DNA from 2 places in the Actinoplanes hulinensis genome. Region 2 is predicted to be linked to the other one. Evidence: riboswitches for the same ligand, from Rfam matches in the RefSeq annotation. Region 2 holds a riboswitch; the other holds the start of a gene.
What was found. A riboswitch is a leader RNA that binds a small molecule or an ion and turns the genes downstream of it on or off. The one in region 2 is predicted to bind cobalamin.
Positions count from the first base shown of each region.

Region 1 (6,608 bases), on a different contig from region 2:
GCATCGGCATCTCGGTGACCGTCGGGCGGATCATCACGCCGATCATGAACAGCAGCGCGGCCGTGCCCATCAGCAGCCATGCACCCGGCGGCTCGGCGCCCCACCGGCGCGGCCCGGCGAAGCAGGCGATCACGACGATGACCGCGAGCAGCATGAACGCGATCGTGCCGACAGCCGATGACGGGAACAACCCGTAGAGCACGGTGGCGATGACGCCGCCCACGGCGATGACCTGCCATAGCCGTCGGGCGATTCCGGGCGGGAGCACCGATTGCACCGGGCATTCCTCCCGTACAGCCCGAAGACCTATGTGTGGGCCAACGGTAGCAATTCGGGCACCGGGTTACCGGGGTTCCGGAAACCTGCCGGTCCGTGCACGAAGACCGCCGGACATCCGCCGTGCCGCAGCACCGCGGCCGCGACCGTGCCCAGCCGGCCGCGGGTGCCCGGCCCCCGCGGCCCCAGCACGATCAGGCCGGCGTCGCGGGAGGCGTGCACCAGGGCGCCGGCCGGATCGCCGGAGAGCAGACGGGGGCGGACGCCGTCGAGGACCGGACGGCCGGCGGGCTCGCCGGCGTACACCACGTCCACCCGGCCGCCCCGGCGCCGGGCCTGCTCGGCGGCGAACCGCAGCACCGCGGCGGAGACCGGCGACCCGTCGACGGCGGCCAGGACCGGGCCGGACGGCGTGCGGTGCCGGCGGGCCACGGCCACCGGGCACCACGCCCGCAGCACCACCTCGACCAGGCCGCCGCCGAGGACGAGCAGGGTGGAAGACCTGGTCAGGCGTAGCAGGACACGCTCAGGTGGCCCATCCACGAGATGGCCCCGCGCGGCGATCCCGGGTGTGGAACGCTGGGCGATGGAGACCGCCTCCTCAACGATGCGTGAGGCGGCCCGGCGGGCCAGCGCGTAGTCGCCGGGTCCCGGCCACGTGAAGGCGTGGACGACAGTGAGCGTTCGCCCGCGGGAGACCGCCTCCCGCGCGGCGAACCGCACGGCGGCCGGGTCGGTCGCGGTGCCGCCCGCCCCCACGACAACGGGTCCCTCGGCCGGGATCTGCATGGGCCCTCCCGTAACAGCGTCGCAATATACCGACCATTGTCTATGGCGCAACGACCCATACGCACTGGTGACCAATGCCTCAACAGGCGGCCACCTGATGACCCATTCAGGTTGAGGGTTTACGGTGAACGGCAAAATCTTTGGGACATCTGCCGGTGAAGTGAGGGAAATACATGACGGATGTCAAGCTCGACCACCCTGGTGGTCAGTTGTCGATGGCGGTCACGAAGGCCGTCGACGGTCCGGGCGGCATCGACGTCAGTGCTCTGCTGAAGGAGACCGGTTACGTAACCCTCGATCAGGGTTTCGTGAACACCGCGTCGACCAAGTCGGCGATCACTTACATCGACGGTGACCAGGGCATTCTGCGTTACCGGGGCTACCCGATCGAGCAACTCGCGGAGAAGAGCACCTTCCTTGAGGTCTCCTACCTGCTGATGAACGGCGAGCTGCCGACCGCGGCCCAGCTCCAGGACTTCGCGGACAAGATCCGCGTGCACACCCTCCTCCAGGAGGAGATGCGGACATTCTTCTCGAGTTTCCCGCGTAACGCGCACCCGATGTCGGTGCTGTCGTCCGCGGTCACGGCGCTGTCGACCTTCTACCAGGACGCGCTCGACCCGCTCGACGAGGAGCAGGTCGATATCTCCGCAATCCGGCTGATGGCGAAACTTCCGACGATCGCGGCGTACACCTACAAGAAGTCCATCGGGCACCCGCTGCCGTACCCGGACAACTCGCTCGACTACGTCGAGAACTTCCTGCGCCTGACCTTCGGCCTGCCGACCGTCCAGTACAACGTCGACCCCAAGGTCGCCAAGATCCTGGACATGCTGTTCATCCTGCACGCCGACCACGAGCAGAACTGCTCGACCTCGTCGGTGCGCCTGGTCGGCTCGGCGCAGGCCAACCTGTTCGCCAGCGTCTCCGCCGGCATCAACGCCCTCTCCGGCCCGCTGCACGGCGGCGCCAACGCGGCCGTCCTCGAGATGCTCGAGCAGATCCGCAAGGAGGGCGGAGACGTCACCTCGTTCGTCACCCGGGTGAAGAACAAGGAAAAGGGCGTCAAGCTCATGGGCTTCGGCCACCGGGTCTACAAGAACTACGACCCGCGCGCCGCCATCGTCAAGAAGGCCGCCCAGGAGATGCTCAACACCCTGGACAAGCCGGACCCGCTGCTGGAGATCGCCTTCAAGCTCGAGGAGATCGCCCTCTCCGACGAATACTTCATCTCCCGCAAGCTGTACCCGAACGTCGACTTCTACACCGGCCTCATCTACAAGGCCATGGGCTTCCCCACCGACATGTTCACGGTGCTGTTCGCGATCGGCCGCCTTCCCGGCTGGATCGCGCAGTGGCGCGAGATGATGACCGACCCGGCCAACAAGATCGGTCGCCCGCGGCAGATCTACACCGGCTCGCCGGTCCGCGACTTCACGCCGATGGACCAGCGCTGACCTTTTCTCCACCCCGCGACGCCCCGCCCTTCCCGGCGGGGCGTTTCGCTTTTGAAGACCCATTTCTGGTACGGGGTGGACAGTTATCGATTAATGCCGGGCCTGATGGCTCCGCTTCGCTCCGCGGCAAAACGCCTTGTAACCGGTGTCGAGGCAGGTGTTTCCCCGCCGCAGCACACCCCGCTGCGTCGGCGAATCACTTGCCTCGACACCGGCGGCGTTCTGCGGGGGACGCTGAGTGCACCGCCGTAGGTGCGGGCCGGGGTTCCGGATGAGGGGAGGGTGGGCATGAGAGGGTCGGTCGTCACGTTCGGGAGGGGACGCATGGACGTCGTGATCGGGATCGACACCGGAACCACCGCCACCAAGGGGATCGCCGCCGGGCCCCGCGGCGAGGTGCGGGCGCTCACCAGCGTCCACTACCCGCTGTCGGTGCCCGGGCCGGGCCGGGCCGAACTCGACCCCCGGCAGCTCACCCGCGCCGCCATGGAGGCGCTCGCCGACGTGGCCGCCGAGTGCCGCGAACGCGGCGACCGGGTGATCGCGGTCAGCCTCAGCTCCTTCCTGCACGCGCTGCTGCCGATGGACGCCGCCGGCCGTCCCCTCGGCCCCGTGGTGACGTGGGCGGACGGCCGCTCCGCCCGGCAGTGCGAGAAGATCGTCGCGGCCGGGCCGGCGAAGCGGCTCCAGGCCCGCACCGGCACCCCGGTCCACCCGATGTCGCCGCTCACGAAGCTGGCCTGGTGGGCCGAGGAGGACCCGGGCACGCTGCGCGGTACCCCACGCTGGGGCGGCGTCAAGGAACTGATCGTCGCGGCGCTGGCCGACGACCCGTTCCTGGTGGACCTGTCGATCGCCTCCGGCACCGGCCTCTACGACATCCACTCCCGCCGGTGGGACGACGAGGCCCTGGCGATCGCCGGCGTGCGCCCCGGGCAGCTCGCCGAGGTCGTCCCCACCACGCACGCCCTCCGGTTGTCTCCCGAGGTGGCCACCGCCGCGGGCCTGCCCCCGGACGTACCGCTGATCATCGGCGCCGCCGACGGCCCGCTCGCCAACCTCGGCGTCGGCGCCACCCCGCCCGGCGTCGCGGCGGTCTCCCTCGGCACGAGCGGCGCCCTCCGTACCGTCGTGGACCGCCCCACCGCCGACGCCGCCGGCCGCCTGTTCTGCTACGCCCTCACCGAGGACCGCTGGGTGATCGGCGGAGCGGTCAACAACGCCGGCTCGGTCGTACGCTGGGCCGCCCAGAGCCTCGCCGCCGGCGCCCCGGGCGAACCGGCCGCCGAGGCGGAGGGCGCCGACGACCTGGACGCCGCCCTGCTGGCCGAGGCCGCCGGGATCCGGGCCGGCAGCGAGGGCCTGCTCTGCCTGCCCTACCTTCTGGGCGAACGGGCCCCCTGGTGGCGCCCCGGCATGCGCGGCGCCTACCTGGGCCTGCGCCGCGAACACGCCCGCCCGCACCTGGTCCGCGCCGCCGTGGAGGGCGTGTGCCAGCAGCTCGCCCTGGTCCGCGACTCCTTCGACGCCGAAGGTTGCCCGGTCACCGAGATCCGCGCCACCGGCGGCGCCGCCGCCTCCCACCTGTGGGTGTCCGTCCTGGCCTCCGCCTTCGACCTCCCGGTGACGGTCGCCGACGTCCCCGAGGGCACCGCCCTGGGCGCCTGCCTTCTGGCCCGGCACGCCCTCGGCGAACTCCCCGATCTGGACCGCGCCGCCGACCTGGTCCCCACCGCGAACGCCACCCACCCCGACCCGGAGGACGCCGCCCTCTACCGCCGCCTGCGCCCCCTGGTGGAACGCTCCGCCCTGGCCGTCCTGGACGTGGTGGCCGAACTCGACCGTCTGGCTCCCGAGCCCCTGCCCGCCACCGAGAAGGCCGTAACCGGTTGAGCCGCCCCGCCGTACCTGATCGGACAGTGCGGCGCAGACCGCCCCCGGAGAAGCCGCGCCGGCGGGTGACGGATCCCGCGTTGACGGGTGCCCGGCCGGTCGGGAAGAGTGACCGGCGAGCGGTTGCGGAGGAACCCGGTGCGATTCCGGGACGGTCCCGCCACTGTGACCGGGGAGCGACCCGCTGACCACACGCCACGGCGCCCACGCCGGAAGGCGAGCGGGAAACGTCGATCCGGGAGTCAGGAGACTCCGGCCGCTCGCGTCGACCGACGAGCGGGCGTGGACACCCGCCGGAAGGGATCCTGGTGACTGCTCCGTACCCGTTCTCGGCCGTGGTGGGCCTCGACGACCTGCGCCTGGCCCTGCTGCTGACCTCGGTGTCCCCGGCGGTCGGCGGGGTCCTGGTCCGAGGCGAGAAGGGCACCGCGAAGAGCACCGTCGTCCGCGCCCTGGCCGGCCTGCTGCCACCGGTCACGGTGGTACCCGGCTGCCGTTTCGCCTGCGCTCCCGCCGCCCCGGACCCGGCTTGCCCGGACGGCCCCCACCCCGCACTCCCCGGCGCCCCGGCGGCCGCCGCCGCCACGGTCCGGCCCGCGTCGCTCGTCGAGTTGCCGGTCGGCGCCACCGAGGACCGGGTGGTCGGCACGCTCGACCTGCAGCGCGCGCTCACCGACGGGGTGAAGGCCTACGAGCCGGGTCTGCTCGCCGCCGCGCACCGGGGTGTCCTCTATGTCGACGAGGTGAACCTCCTGCCGGACCACCTGGTGGACCTGCTGCTGGACGCGGCGGCGATGGGCCGGGCACACGTCGAGCGGGACGGGGTGTCGGTCAAGCACGCGGCGAGATTCCTGTTGGTCGGCACCATGAACCCGGAGGAGGGCGAGCCCCGGCCCCAGTTGGTCGACCGGTTCGGCCTGGTCGTGAACGTCGCCGCGCCCCGCGACGCCCGCCAGCGCGCCGAGGTGGTGCGCCGCCGCCTCGCCTACGAGGCCGACCCGGACGTTTTCGCGGCGCGCTACGCCGGCGCCGAACGCGACTACGCGGCCCGCATCGCCGCCGCCCGCGCCGCCCTTCCGGCGGTGACGCTGCCCGACGCCGAACTCGACCGGATCGCCCGGGTCTGCCTCGCCTACGGCGTGGACGGCATGCGCGCCGACATCGTGGTCGCCCGCTGCGCCGTGGCCCTGGCCGCCTGGCACGGCCGCGACCGGGTCACCGCCGACGACGTCCGGGACGCCGCCGGGCTGGCCCTTCCGCACCGCCGCCGTACCGATCCGCTGGACCCGCCCGGCACCGACGAGCAGAAGCTCGAGGACGCCCTGGCCGAAGCCGAACGCCAGGCAGAACAGGAACGTGCCGAACAGGAACGCGCCGACCGCGAACAGGCCGACCGCGAACAGGCCGATCGCGAACAGGCCGGCCAGGACGGTAGAAACGGCGGCGACCCCGACGACGAGCCGGACCCGGACGACGGCGGCCCCGGCGGCGGAGGCCCCCGAAACGACACCCCGCGCGACGGCGGCGGGCCGTCCGGAGCAGGATCACCCCACGGGGGTACGGAGGAGAGCACGCCCCCCTCCAGCAACGACGGGGCGCCACAACCGGAGAAGGCGGGCGCGACCGCCACTGCCGGCCAGGCGTTCCGCACCCGCACACTCCGGATCACCGCCCGTGGCGAGGGCGGTCACGCCGGCCGCCGCTCCCCGGCCTTCGCCCGTCGGGGCCGCGTAGTCGGCAGCCGCGTCCCGCAGGGCAAGCTCTCCGGCGTCCCTCACCTCTTCGCCACTCTCCGGGCTGCCCTCGACCGGGCTTCCCTCGACCGGGCTGCCCTCGACACCATTACCCCTACCCACCCGACCCCCGTCACCCGCAACGGCACCTCCCATGACCAGCCCTCCCAGGAGCCGGTGTCTCAGGAGCCGGTGGCCCAGGACCGACTGTCCCCGGATCGGTTGGTGGGGGAGTCAGTGGCCCAGGACCGACTGTCCCCGGATTGGTTGGTGGGGGAGTCGGTGGCTCAGGACCGGGTGGCTCAGGACCGGGTGGCTCAGGATCGGGTGGCCCAGGACCGGGACCGGGTGGCCCCGGAGCGGCTTGTGCGGGGGGCGGGGTCCGAGGATCAGCCTGCTCGGGAGCGGCGGGGTGGGATCCGGGTGTCGCCGCGGGATCTGCGGGAATCGGTGCATGTGG
Region 1 covers NZ_JAHXZI010000008.1:360,425-367,032, reverse strand. Annotated here, with positions in the region: gene KZ829_RS17635 (putative bifunctional diguanylate cyclase/phosphodiesterase) at 1-277, opposite strand, end outside; gene KZ829_RS17630 (universal stress protein) at 307-1,065, opposite strand; gene KZ829_RS17625 (citrate synthase) at 1,239-2,522, shown strand; gene KZ829_RS17620 (gluconokinase) at 2,847-4,415, shown strand; cobalamin riboswitch at 4,544-4,668, shown strand; gene KZ829_RS17615 (VWA domain-containing protein) at 4,724-6,608, shown strand, end outside.
Region 1: another riboswitch for cobalamin. It lies ahead of KZ829_RS17615 (VWA domain-containing protein); the one in region 2 lies ahead of KZ829_RS18990 (CbtB domain-containing protein).

Region 2 (6,608 bases):
CCATGTCGTGCACCACCGCATCACGACCAGCCCACTGCTGTGCAGCGCCCGCAGCCGGCTGACCAGGGCCGGCGCCCACCGGATCCGGTAGGCGACCCCATCACTGACCGCGATGCCGCTGCGCGGCGCGGCACCCCAGCCGGGCCGGGTGGCGTTCAGAACGCCGTCGACGTCGAGCAGCCACACCGGCGAGATCACTCCGCCGACTGTAGCGGCCGGCTTACACCGCCCCGGCCGTGAACAACGTGTACCGGCCCAGCCGCCACACCCGCCCGCGCCCGGTCACCGCGGCCGTCACCAGCCCCGCCTGCGTGAACACCGCCGCAGTGAGCCCGGTCGACCGGCCGTGCCCGTCGATGTCGGCCACATGCAACCGGCCACCCGGCCGCAACACCCGCGCCACCTCCCGCAACGCCCGATCCCGGCCGCTCGCGTCGAGGTGGTGCAGCATCAGCGACGACAACACCACATCGAAGGCATCGTCGGTGAACGGCAGATCCCCCGCGTACGCCTGCCGGTAGTCGATCGGCGCCCCGGCCCGCGCCGCCTTACGCCGGGCCCGCCGCAGCGCCGCCGGATCCGGGTCGATGCCAGCAGCGTCCACCCGCGGGCCGAGGCGCGCCTGCACGGTCAGCAGATTCCCGGTGCCGCAGCCGATCTCCAGCACCCGGTCGCCGGCCCGCAGCCCGGCCTGCTCCAGCAGCCGCCGGTGCAGCCGGCCCGCCCCGGCCAGACGGCTCAGCGGGTCGTACAACGGCAGCAGCCACGGCTTACCAGCAGCCGGCAGATAATCGGTCATCACAGCACTCCCCTACGACAGGATTCGGTCGTACTGTCAGCGTCGTGCACGCTTCGACAGGCGACAACGACCGATCTTCGGCGAGAATGCGACGTTCTTCGGTTCCGCTGGTCGGCTTCCCGCACCAGGCCGGCCAGCCGCCGGTCGCCGTGATCCGGCTGCCCCGCCACGACGTGCCGGTCACCGCCCACGCCCACGACTTCCTGACCCTGTTCTACGCCAACGCTGCCGCGGACGACGTTGTCATCGACGGCCGCCGCTTCACCGTGGCACCCGGCGACCTGTTCGTCCTCGCGCCCGGCCAGGTCATCGCGTTCACCGGCGCCACGCCCGCCGCCACCGACGGCTGGGTCGTCTGGTTCCCCGCCGACACCGTCCGCGGCGGCGCCCACGTGTCCTGGCGCGCCCACCCGCTGCTGTTCCCGTTCGCCGCCGGCGCCGACCGCCCCCAACGGCTGCGGATCGCGCCGGCCGACCGGCCCGCCTGGACCGACCGGTTCACCGCCCTGCACACCGAACTGACCGGCCGCCGCGACGGCTACCGCGAAGCCGCCCTCGCCCACCTCACCCTGCTGCTGGTGGCCGCCGCCCGGCACACCGCCGACGTGCCCGGCCAGCTGCGGGCCGCCAGCGAACCCCTGCTCGCCGCCGTCTTCGACATCGTCGAAAACCGGTACACCGGGCCCCTGTCGCTGACCGACGTCGCCGCCGAAGTCGGCCTCACCGCGGGTCACCTCACCACGGTCGTACGCGAGAAGACCGGCCGCACCGTCCAACAGTGGATCACCCAGCGCAGGCTGCAGGAGGCCCGCCGTCTGCTGACCGAAACCGATCTGCCGGTCGCCGCGGTCAGCCGCCGCTGCGGCTACCCCGACGTCTCCTACTTCACCAAACGGTTCCGCCTCGAACACGGCGTCACCCCGGCCCAGTGGCGCACAACCTAACCGGCCTGCCACGACGGATCACGCCCGGTCAGCGCCAGCAGCTGCGCGAACCGGTCCGCTCCCGCGCCGACACTCACCGCCGGCCCGAACGCACCCATCTGCCGGCCCATGTCCCCCATCGAGTCCAGGAACTCCGCCGTCGGCGGCAGCAACGCCGGATCCACCTCGTACGGCTGGCCCGTGGCGTGCGCCAGATCCCAGCCGTGCACCACCAGGTCCACCACCATCATCAGACCGAGCGTGTGCTGCGGCAGCCCCATCCCCGGCGACACCCCGTCCAGCACCCCCGGATCCGACCACGCCGCGACCATCGCCTCGGCCTCCGCCGCGAAATCGTCGCGCCACGCGCCGGTCAGACTGTCCGGAGTGACACTCCAGTCGACCTCCGCCCGGGCCGCTACCAGCTGAAAGTTTCGGACCACCTGAAACAGATGATTCAGCAGGTCACGAACTTTGAACTCGGCACACGGCGTGGCATGCCCGAGCTGCTCGTCACGCACCCCCGCCACCAGAGCCGAAACGGCGGGCACGGCACGCCCCAGCAGGTCACTGATCTCGGTAGACATCCACCCAGACTAGAAACCCCCGCCGCCCGCAGCCAGCACCCGGCACCACCCGGACGGGTGAACGCGTCACGCCCGAGCGGGGTCGGTCACCATCAGCGGATCCTCCGGAACGTCCACCCGCCCGTCGGCCTCCGCCGCCGTCACCCCCACCAACTGCAGGAACCGGCTACCCAACTGCGGATCCTCGGTGAGGATCAACACCGTCAAACCGGTGTCCGGGCCGTCCGTGTGCGGAAAACCCGTCACCGGGCCACCCCAGTTGATCCACTGACCGTCCTCCACCGGACCGTCCAGCGACGCCACATACGCCGCCACCTGATCCAGCAACACGAACGGCCACTGTGGCGGCTGCTCCTCAACGCCGCGGGCCACCCGCACCGTCAACTCGAAACCCCAGCGCTCACCCAGCCCGTACCCCACCAGATGCCAATGCCCGGCCGCCGGATACGCCGACGCCGCCCGCAACCGGTAACCCTCAGCCGGATACGTCACATGCCACGGCTGCTCATCCGGATACAGCCCGCCCAACGCCTCGGTGACCGCGTCCCACATCATCCCGGCATTCGATCATGACCGGCCCGCCAACCGCGACGCCGACCCCGGCCGGCGACCACCGCCACCACACCGGCCAGCACCGCCAGCCCCGCACCACCGGCCGCGAACCAGCCCGCCCGCACCCACTCCGACGAATCCGCCGCCCGCCCCGGCGCCGCCACCACCGCGGGTGAGACCGCGGCCACCACCGGGCCCGCCTCCTCCGTCAGCGCCCGATACGGATTCAGCAGCCCGTACCCGTACTCGTCACTGCGCACACCACCCGGCGCCGGATCCACCGACCGCAACAACCGCCGGGTTATCTGCGCCGCACTCTCCCGCGGAAACCGCTGCCTCAGCAGCGCCACCGTCGCCGTCACGAACGGCGTCGCGAAACTCGTCCCCTGCACCACCTGATGACCGGCCACCGGCGACGCCACCGTCACGTCCCCGAACGCCACCAGATCCACATGCTCACCGACCTGCGAATACGACGCCCGCAACCCGTCCGCACCGACCGCGCCGACACCGATCACCCCCGGATAGTCCGCCGGATACACCACGCCGGCGTCCGGGCCGTCGTTACCGGCCGCCGCCACCACGATCACCCCGGCCGCCACCGCATCCGCGATCGCGGACTGCACCGCCGGGCTCTCCTGCGGCATCACCAGCGAAATGTTGATCACCTGGGCGCGACCCGGGCCCGCCGCCCACCGAATCCCCTGCGCGAACGTCTGCGCACCACCACCCGACGACGCCACCGCCGACTCGTCGATGTCCTGCTGCTCACTCACCCGCACCGGCACGATCGTCGCCCCCGGCGCCAGACCCTGCACCCCACTGCCCGCATCCGCGCCCGCCGCGATGATCCCGGCCACCCCCGTCCCGTGACCCACACAGTCCCGGCGGCCCGCGAACTCGTTACGCAGAAAATCCCGGCCCGCCGCCACCTGACCCCTGAGCTGCGGATGCCGCGCATCGACCCCGGAATCGACCACCGCCACCCGCACCCCGGCCCCGGTCGCCAACCCCGCCAACCGCGCCGGCGCGTACGCCCTCAACTCCGCCGGCACCGCCGACACCACCGGCTTCGCACCCAGGCACTGCGCCGCCCACACCTGCTGCGGAACCGGCACCGCCACCGACACCACCAGCCCGGCCACCACCGCCACCGGCCACCGCACCACGACACACCCCCGACCCCGTAGACCGGCGTGGATGCTACCGCCCGACGGTTGTGCCCGGCCCACCCCGGCCGATAGGTTGAGAATCCAATCTGCGGTGCGCTGAGGGAAATCCGGTGAAACTCCGGTGCGGTCGCGCCACTGTGAACCAGCCCCACGGGGCCGGTGAGTCAGGACGCTCACGCGCCGCAGGCCCCATCGATCGGGACGCGTCATCCCGTAGGAGGTTGATCCGCCATGCCCAAGGCACAAGCGCTCACCACCCCCGCCATCTCCACCAAACTGCTGGCCACCGCCGCCGGCTTCACCGGCATCATGCTGCTGCTGGCCTACCTCGTCGCCTTCGACCAGGGCGCCCTCTCCCAGTCCGGCATGTACCTGCACGAACTCATGCACGACGGACGGCACCTGCTCGGTGTCCCGTGCCACTGACCCCCAGCTACCCACAACTGCTGCTGAGGGGACTACTCGCCGGGCTCATCGCCGGACTGCTCGCCGGAACATTCGCCTACCTCGCCGGTGAGCCGCACATCAACGCGGCCATCGCCATCGAAGAAGCAGGCGCACCCGCCGGCGAGACTCTCGTCTCCCGCGACGTCCAGTCCGGGCCCGGCCTGTTCCTGGCCACCGGCCTCTACGGCATCGCACTCGGCGGCATCCTCGCCACCGCCTACACCGTCCTACGCCGGCGCCTGCACACCGGCAGCGACACCACCGCCGCCCTCGGCCTCGCCACAGCCGCCCTGACCGGCATCGTCCTCGTGCCCTACCTCAAATACCCACCCAACCCACCCGCTGTCGGCGACCCGGCCACCATCGACCAGCGCACCGCCGCCTACCTCGCCGCGGTCGCCCTCGGCCTGGTCGCCGTCTGGGCCGCAACCCTCGCCGCCCGCACCCAAACCCACCCCTGGGCCCGCGCCACCGCCGCCGCGGCCGCCTTCCTGGTCGTCGTCACCATCGCCTACACCCTCCTTCCCACCTTCGACGAGGTCCCCGCCGACTTCCCCGCAACCCTGCTGTGGGACTTCCGGATCACCTCACTCGGCACCCAGACCATCCTCTGGACCACCCTCGGCCTCGGCTTCGCGGGCCTGCTCGCCCGCCTCGCCCACCGCACCGAAACCCCCGTCACAGTTCCGTGACCGGCCTACGCCTGATCGCCGCCGGACACACCCGCGCCCTGCGCCGGGCCGTGTTCGGCGGCGACGACCCTCTCGACGAAGCCGCCCGCAACATCGCCCGCACCCTGCACATCCCCGGCAACGGCCCATGGGTCAGCGCACCCTCCCACGCCGCCCGCGAAACCGCCGCACTGCTCGGCGCCACCCCCGGCATCGACCCGGCACTCGCCGACCCCGACCACGGCACCTGGACCGGCCACACCCTCGACCAGATCGACCCGGCCGACCTGCACACCTGGCTCACCGACCCGGCAGCGGCACCCCACGGCGGCGAAACCCACACCCAGCTCCTGGCCCGCGCCACCACATGGCTGCGCAACCAGCATCAGCCGGCACTCACCGCCGTCGCCCACCCCATGACCATCCGCGCGGTACTCGCCGCCGCCCTCGACCTCCCGGCAACCGCCATCCGCCGCCTCGACGTCGCCCCACTCGCCGTCACCCGCCTCACCCACCACCCCGACGGCTGGCACCTGCACCTGCCACAATCCACCCCGTGACCCTGCGCATCACCATCGACGACCTCACCGGCCCCGACATCGCCGCCCTCCTGCAACAACACCTCGACGACATGCGCGCCACCAGCCCACCCGACAGCAAACACGCCCTCGACCTCGACGGCCTCCGCACACCCGACATCACCCTCTGGACCGCCCACGACGGCCCCCACCTCGTCGGCTGCGCCGCCCTCAAACACCACGACCCCACCACCGCCGAAATCAAATCCATGCGCACCGCCACCACCGCCCAACGCCGCGGCGTCGCCACCACCCTCCTACAACACCTCATCACCCAAGCCCGCCACCGCCACTACACCGACCTCTACCTCGAAACCGGCACCGCCGACTACTTCGCCCCCGCCCGCGCCCTCTACCAGCGCTTCGGCTTCCGAACCTGCCCACCCTTCGCCCACTACCAACCCGACCCCCACAGCACCCACATGCACCTCACCCTCTAAACCCTTTCCGGTACGCACGACCCAGCCCCCGCCGAACCACACCTCCCGCCGCACCACGCGACCAACTGCCCGCGCACGCCCGCGACGCACCATCCGGGCTGAGCGCCCCCGGTCACCCTCACCCCAAACCCCACGCCTCGTGCGGGCGCGGCCCGCAGAAACGCAGCGACCACACGAACATCTCGAGCAGTGGTTCGAGAACCTCGATTCGTTGCTCGTCGCCAGCGGTGAGCAAGGCCGCCTGCACACGGTCGTGCAGGCGGTTCCACATGTCCTCGCCGATGTCCGCGGAGCAGACTGAGCGCCTCCCGGCCGACCTCCCAGTTGCCGGTGATGACCAGCAGCTCCAAAATCGGTGAGCAGTCGTACTCCGCGAGTGCGTACAGCAGCGTTCCGCGGCTGCGTGCCGTGCGCGGATCGGTCAGCAGCGTGGCTTAGG
Region 2 covers NZ_JAHXZI010000009.1:242,344-248,951, forward strand. Annotated here, with positions in the region: gene KZ829_RS18960 (HAD domain-containing protein) at 1-198, opposite strand, end outside; gene KZ829_RS18965 (class I SAM-dependent methyltransferase) at 221-799, opposite strand; gene KZ829_RS18970 (helix-turn-helix transcriptional regulator) at 886-1,743, shown strand; gene KZ829_RS18975 (TIGR03086 family metal-binding protein) at 1,740-2,309, opposite strand; gene KZ829_RS18980 (suppressor of fused domain protein) at 2,376-2,864, opposite strand; gene KZ829_RS43110 (S8 family serine peptidase) at 2,861-4,027, opposite strand; adenosylcobalamin (AdoCbl) riboswitch at 4,107-4,257, shown strand; gene KZ829_RS18990 (CbtB domain-containing protein) at 4,265-4,459, shown strand; gene KZ829_RS18995 (CbtA family protein) at 4,450-5,172, shown strand; gene KZ829_RS19000 (histidine phosphatase family protein) at 5,169-5,711, shown strand; gene KZ829_RS19005 (GNAT family N-acetyltransferase) at 5,708-6,169, shown strand; gene KZ829_RS19010 (hypothetical protein) at 6,288-6,440, opposite strand.